Linked DNA regions of Massilia sp. METH4. The protein of the gene in region 1 interacts with the protein of each later gene in a pairwise test. Links are inferred from orthologs where the notes say so. Each region holds a gene or a part of one and is shown in the gene's direction. Other genes may lie near its edges.

Region 1 (3,314 bases):
GAGGTGGGCGCCACGAACCGCACCCATCCGAAGGATTACGAGGAAGGCGTCAACGCCGGCACGGCGCTGATGATGAAGGTCCACACCAGCAATTACGCCATCACGGGCTTCACGCGCGAAGTCACGCTGCCCGAGCTGGTGCCGCTGGCCCGCGAGCGCGGCATCCCGGTGGCGGTGGACCTGGGCAGCGGCACGCTGGTCGACCTGGAAAAATACGGCTTGCCGCATGAGACCACGGTGCGCGAAACCATCGAGGGCGGGGCCGATCTCGTCACGTTCAGCGGCGACAAGCTGCTGGGCGGCCCCCAATGCGGCATCATCGCCGGGCGCAAGGACCTCGTTGCCGCGATCAAGAAGAACCCGCTGAAGCGCGCCCTGCGCGTGGGCAAGCTCACGCTCGCCGCGCTCGAGCCGGTGCTGGCGCTGTACCACGCGCCCGACCTGCTGCCCGAACGGCTGACGACCTTGCGCCTGCTGACCCGGCCCGCGTCATCGATGCGTGCGCTGGCCGAACGCCTGCGCGGCCCGGTGCAGGGGGCGCTGGGCGACGGCTACAGCGTGACGGCCGAGCCCATGACCAGCCAGATCGGCAGCGGCGCGCTGCCCGTCGACGTGCTGCCGAGCTTCGGCCTGGCGCTGCGCGCCCCCGAAGGCACGCGCGGCAACCCGCTGGGCGTTCTGGAACGCCGCCTGCGCGCACTGCCCGTGCCCGTGATCGGCCGCATTGCCGACGACACCCTGTGGCTCGACCTGCGCTGCCTGGAAGACGGGCAGGCGGAAGAATTCATCAATCAATTGAAGGACCTGGAAACCGCATGATCGTCGGTACCGCCGGCCACATCGACCATGGCAAGACCACGCTGACCCGGGCGCTCACGGGTGTCGATACCGACCGCCTGAAGGAGGAAAAGGCGCGCGGCATATCCATCGAACTGGGCTACGCCTACCTGCCGCTCGCCAACGGCGAGATGCTGGGCGTGATCGACGTGCCCGGTCACGAGAAGTTCATCCGCACGATGGCGTCGGGCGTGACGGGCATCGACTACGCGCTGCTGGTGGTGGCCGCCGACGATGGCGTGATGCCGCAGACCGTCGAACACCTGGCCATCCTGCGCCTGTTGGGCGTGCGCCGCGGTGCCGTGGCCCTCACGAAGACCGACCGGGCCGATGCCGCCCGCATCGCCGCCGTCGAAGGCGATATCGCCGCCCTGCTGGCCGACACGCCCTTCGCCGGCGCGCCTGTGTTCCGCACCGCCGCCACGCAACCGGGCGACCCCGGCGTGGCCGCCCTGCTCGCCCATCTCGCCGAGGTGGCGGGCACGCTCCCCTCGCGCGACGACCGGCGCCTGTTCCGCCTGGGCGTGGACCGCGTGTTCACGCTGACGGGCCAGGGCACGGTGGTCACCGGCACGGCGCTGGCCGGCCGCGTGGCGGTCGGCGACACGCTCGTGCTGGCGCCGGGCGGGCAACAGGCGCGCGTGCGCGGCATCCATGCGCAGGGGCGCACCGCCGGCGAGGGCCGCGGGGGCGAGCGGCTCGCCCTGAACCTGGCAGGCGTGGCAAAGGAAGAGATCGAACGTGGCACGTGGATCGTCGCCCCGGCCCTGCAGGCGTGTTCCGAGCGCGTCGACGCGCAGCTGGCGCTGGCGACCGGTGTGTTGAAAGCCTGGTCGCCGGTGCACGTGCACCTGGGCGCCGCCCACCATACTGCCCACGTGGTGCCGCTCGATGGCGACACGGTGCAGCCGGGCCGGCCGGCCCGCGTGCAACTGGTGTTCGACGTGGCCGTGCACGCGGTGCCGGGCGACCGCTTCGTGGTGCGCAATGCGCAGGCCACGCAAACGATCGGCGGCGGCATCGTGCTCGACCCCTTCGGCGCCGCGCGCAAGCGCCGCAGCCCCGCGCGGCTGGCCTGGCTCGACGCGCTGCAAAGCTATGTGGACGGCGGCGGCGTGTCGGCCCTGCTGGCGCAAAGCCCCCTGGGCGTGCGCGCCGCCGCGCTGGTGCGCCTGACGCAAAGTCCTGGCGATGCGCTCGCCCTGCCGCCGACGTGCCTGCGCATTCCCCTGCCCGGCGGGGAGGAACTCCTGATCACGGAAGACGCGCTGGCCCGGCTCGAGCAATCCGTGCTCGATGCGCTGGGCGGCTTTCACGCGAAGCATCCGGACGATGCCGGCCCCGAACTGTGGCGCCTGAAACGCATGGCGCAGCCGGATGCCGAAGACGCGTTGTGGTCCGCGCTCGTGGCCCGCATGCTGGCCGCGGGTTCAATCGCCCAGCGCGGCCACAGCCTGCACCTGCCCGGCCGTAGCGTGGAGCTGACGGGAGAGGAGCAGGCGCTCGCCGCGCCGCTGCTCGCCGCGCTGGAAAAGGGCCGCTTCGATCCGCCATGGGTGCGCGACCTGTCGAAAGAACACCGGGTGCCGGAAGGCGAGGTGCGGCGCCTGCTGCGCAAGCTGGCGCGCGCCGGCGAGCTGTCGCAGGTCGTGCCCGACCTGTTCTATCACCCGCGCCCGCTGGCGGAGATGGCGAAGATCGTCGCCACGCTGCCCGACACCCAGGCGGCCACGTTCCGCGACGCGACCCAACTGGGGCGCAAGCGGGCGATCCAGGTGTTGGAGTTTTTCGACCGCGTCGGCTATACTCGCCGCGTCCGCAACAGTCATCTGGTGCGGCCCAATGCGAGCTGGCCCGAAGCGATCTAGAAGTGATCCGAAGCGATCCCGAAGTGATTCAGCTCCCGGTCCGACCCACGTTGCACACCACGGAAGGCATTCTCATCCGGTGATGGGGCCGGGCTTCAAACCCGGTGAGGGGCGTCAGCCGTTCCTCTGTAAGTTCGACTCTTTCTGCCTTCCGCCACTTCCTTTCCGGACCCGTTGCGAGATGTAACGCCGGTTGACCGATCGATGCCATTTCGGCATCTTGCGGGGATCTCCCACTCCCGAGGTCCGTCATGAAACCGCGCGTCTTGTTGCTTTCATCCTGCGCTTGCACTCTGGCGTTGCTGGCCGCCTGCAGCCAGCCGGTCGACCGCCAGGCGAGCGTGCCCGGGGCGGCGGCCCAGCCGGCGTCGGCGCCTCCCGCGCCTCAGGCCCCTCCAGCGCCCCCCTACGCAGCCGCCCCCATGGCGGCGCCCTACGCACCCGGCAATGTCATCGTCTCCGCTCACCGGAGCATGCACGGCAAGCGCACTCCCGCCTTCCCGTATCCCGTGCCGGTGCTGCCCGAAGGCGCCGACCAGTTCCCCGGCAAGGAAGCGAACAAGGCCGTGCTGGTCGCCGAGCAGCCGGTGTCCACCTTCAGCACCGATG
Region 2 (3,084 bases), 1.5 Mb from region 1 along the record:
CATCGTCGAGGCGGACGCGGACGAGGTGGATGCCGAATCCCAGGCCGACGCCCAGGCCGTGGCGGAGGCGCCCGCGGCCGATCCGGCCGAGGGCGATCCCCTGGCCGAGTAACACAGCCCCGCGGGCCCGTCCGGATAGCTGGACCGGGCCCGCGGTTTTTTCATCCCACCGAAACGGATGCCCGACCATGAAGAAAATCGCTGCAACCCTGCTCGTGTCGCTGGCCTGCGCCAGCGCCTTCGGCCAGGCGGCACCTGCGCAGCTGTCGACCCAGCCGCCCGATGCGAAAGCCACCGCCGCCGCCCGCGAGCTGCTCGATGCGATGAACTACCGCGCCACCACCACGGCCGCGATGAAGCAGATGACGGCCAATATGCCGGCCATGATGCGCGGCGGCGCCGAGCAATCGATCCGCAACAATGCCCAGCTGTCGGACAAGGAAAAGGCCGAGAAGCTGGCCCAGGTCGACAAGATGGTGCCGCAGGCCGTGGCCGCCATCACCAAGGTGCTGGAAGACCCGAAGCTGACCGACGAGATGATGGCCGAGGTGGTGCCGCTGTATGCGCGCCATTTCACGGCCGACGAGATGAAGCAGCTGGCCGCGTTCTACCGCACGCCGGTCGGCAGGAAATCGCTGCAGGCGATGCCCAAGCTGATGGGCGAAGCCATGCAGGTGGGCCAGCGCGTGATCGCGCCGCGCATCAACAAGGTGATGCAGGAGTTGAATGCCCAGCAGCAGGCAAAGAAATAAGGAAGCGCGCGTGACGACCATCTACAACTTCTCCGCCGGCCCGGCCGTGCTGCCGAAAGAGGTGCTGCAGCAGGCCGCCGCCGAAATGCTGGACTGGCATGGCAGCGGCATGTCCGTGATGGAAATGAGCCATCGCGGCCCCGAGTTCATCTCGATCTACCGCCAGGCCGAAGCGGACCTGCGCGAACTGCTGGCCGTGCCGGACAATTACCGCATCCTGTTCATGCAGGGCGGCGGGCTGTCGCAGAATGCCGTGATCCCGATGAACCTCGTCGGGCGCAAGAGCGACCCCGTCGTCGACTTCGTTCACACCGGTTCGTGGTCCGGCAAGTCGATCAAGGAAGCGGCGCGCTATGCGAAGGTGAATGTGGCCGCGTCGGCGGAGGCGAACGGCTACACGGCCGTGCCGCCGCAGGCCGAGTGGAAGCTGACGCCGGACGCGGCCTACCTGCACCTGTGCACCAACGAGACGATCGACGGCGTGGAGATCGACTTCGCTCCCGATGTGCCGGCCGGCGTGCCGATCGTGGCCGACATGTCGTCGCACATCCTGTCGCGCCCCGTCGACGTGGCGAAATACGGCCTGATCTTCGGCGGCGCGCAAAAGAACATCGGCCCGGCCGGCGTGACCGTCGTGATCGTGCGCGACGACCTGATCGGCCATGCGTTGCCGTTCTGCCCGTCCGCGTTCGATTTCAAGAACGTGGCCGCCAACGAATCCATGTACAACACGCCGCCCACGTACGGCATCTACATCGCCGGCCTGGTCTTCCAGTGGCTGAAGAAGAACGGCGGCGTGGCGGCGATGGAACAAAAGAATATCGAGAAAGCCAGGCTGCTGTACGCGGCACTGGATGCGGACGACTTCTACCAGAACCGTGTCGCATCCCCCTACCGTTCGCGGATGAACGTACCGTTCTACCTGCGCGACGAATCGAAGTACGAAGCATTCCTGGCCGGCGCGAAAGAGCGCGGGCTGCTCCAGCTGAAGGGCCACAAGTCCGTCGGTGGATTGCGCGCATCGATCTACAATGCGATGCCGATCGAAGGCGTACAGGCGCTGGTTGATTACTTGAACGAGTTCGCCGGGCGTTAGCCGCTGGCTTGGTGTCAGACACTATTTCGGGCCATGGCCCGAAATAGTGTCTGACACCGGTTTTCTCATCCGGAGCAAGCACTAGGTGTCGGACATCATTTTCCGGGTATTTTCGGAAAATGGTGTGCGACACCGGTTTTCTCAACCGGAGTCGACTGAGCTCGAAGAAAACCGGTGTCAGACACCTTTTCCCGCAAGCGGGAAAAGGTGTCTGACACCAAGTGCTCAAGCCCGCCCAGCACAGATCAAAGCAAACCATGACAGACAAACTGAAACCCCTGCGCGACCAGATCGATGCGATCGACGCGCAGATCCTGTCCCTCCTGAACCAGCGCGCGAAAGTGGCGCAGGAAGTGGGGCACGTGAAAGCCGAAACCAATGCCCCGGTATTCCGCCCCGAGCGCGAAGCCCAGGTGCTGCGCGGCGTGGCCGACCGCAATCCCGGCCCGATGGGCAACACGGAAGTGCAAACGATTTTCCGCGAGATCATGTCGGCCTGCCGCGCGCTTGAAAAGCGCGTGACCGTCGCCTACCTGGGCCCGGCCGGCACGTTCAGCGAGCAGGCCGTGTACCAGCAGTTCGGCCATGCCGTCGAAGGCTTGCCGTGCGCTTCCATCGATGAAGTGTTCCGCGCCACCGAGGCGGGCACCGCCGAATTCGGCGTGGTGCCGGTGGAGAACTCGTCCGAGGGCGCCATCAACCGCACGCTCGACCTGCTGCTGCAAACGCCGCTGATCATCAGCGGCGAGGTGGCGATCGCCGTGCATCACAGCCTGATGAGCAAGACGGGCACGATGGGCGGCGTGACGGCGATCTGCGCCCATTCGCAGGCGCTGGCCCAGTGCCAGGTGTGGCTCAACGAGCATTATCCGCACGTGGAGCGCCGCGCCGTCGCCTCGAATGCCGAAGCAGCCCGCCTGGCCAGCCTCGATCCCACGATCGCCGCGATCGCCAGCGAAATCGCCGGCACGCAATACAACCTGGGCATCGTCAACAGCCATATCCAGGACGACCCGCACAACCGCACCCGCTTCGCCGTCATTGGCCACCTGCAGCCAGGCCCGTCCGGCAGCGACCGCACCTCGCTCGTGCTGGCCGTGCCGAACAAGGCCGGTGCCGTGTACCAGCTGCTGGCGCCGCTGGCCAAGCATGGCGTGTCGATGACGCGCTTCGAATCCCGTCCCGCGCGCGTCGGCACGTGGGAGTACTATTTCTATGTCGACATCGAAGGCCACG

What was found.
Region 2: the proteins of selB (region 1) and serC interact in binary tests that used the Escherichia coli proteins (3 or more experiments, as listed by UniProt). The link is inferred for Massilia sp. METH4 from one-to-one orthologs.

What each region holds. Positions count from the first base shown.
Region 1 is NZ_CP146614.1:4,858,903-4,862,216, reverse strand. What follows is about bases 261-3,260. They hold selB (selenocysteine-specific translation elongation factor), read left to right. Parts: upstream 261-815; coding sequence 816-2,705; downstream 2,706-3,260. Other genes in these bases: V6Z91_RS21420 (VWA domain-containing protein), read left to right, coding at 3,128-3,260; selA (L-seryl-tRNA(Sec) selenium transferase), read left to right, coding at 261-819. Also shown: more of selA, read left to right, coding at 1-260; more of V6Z91_RS21420, read left to right, coding at 3,261-3,314. UniProt on the Escherichia coli protein: Translation factor necessary for the incorporation of selenocysteine into proteins. It probably replaces EF-Tu for the insertion of selenocysteine directed by the UGA codon. SelB binds GTP and GDP.
Region 2 is NZ_CP146614.1:3,364,012-3,367,095, forward strand. What follows is about bases 36-2,805. They hold serC (3-phosphoserine/phosphohydroxythreonine transaminase), read left to right. Parts: upstream 36-762; coding sequence 763-1,848; downstream 1,849-2,805. Other genes in these bases: gyrA (DNA gyrase subunit A), read left to right, coding at 36-112; V6Z91_RS14815 (DUF2059 domain-containing protein), read left to right, coding at 189-752; pheA (prephenate dehydratase), read left to right, coding at 2,106-2,805. Also shown: more of gyrA, read left to right, coding at 1-35; more of pheA, read left to right, coding at 2,806-3,084. UniProt on the Escherichia coli protein: Catalyzes the reversible conversion of 3-phosphohydroxypyruvate to phosphoserine and of 3-hydroxy-2-oxo-4-phosphonooxybutanoate to phosphohydroxythreonine. Is involved in both pyridoxine and serine biosynthesis.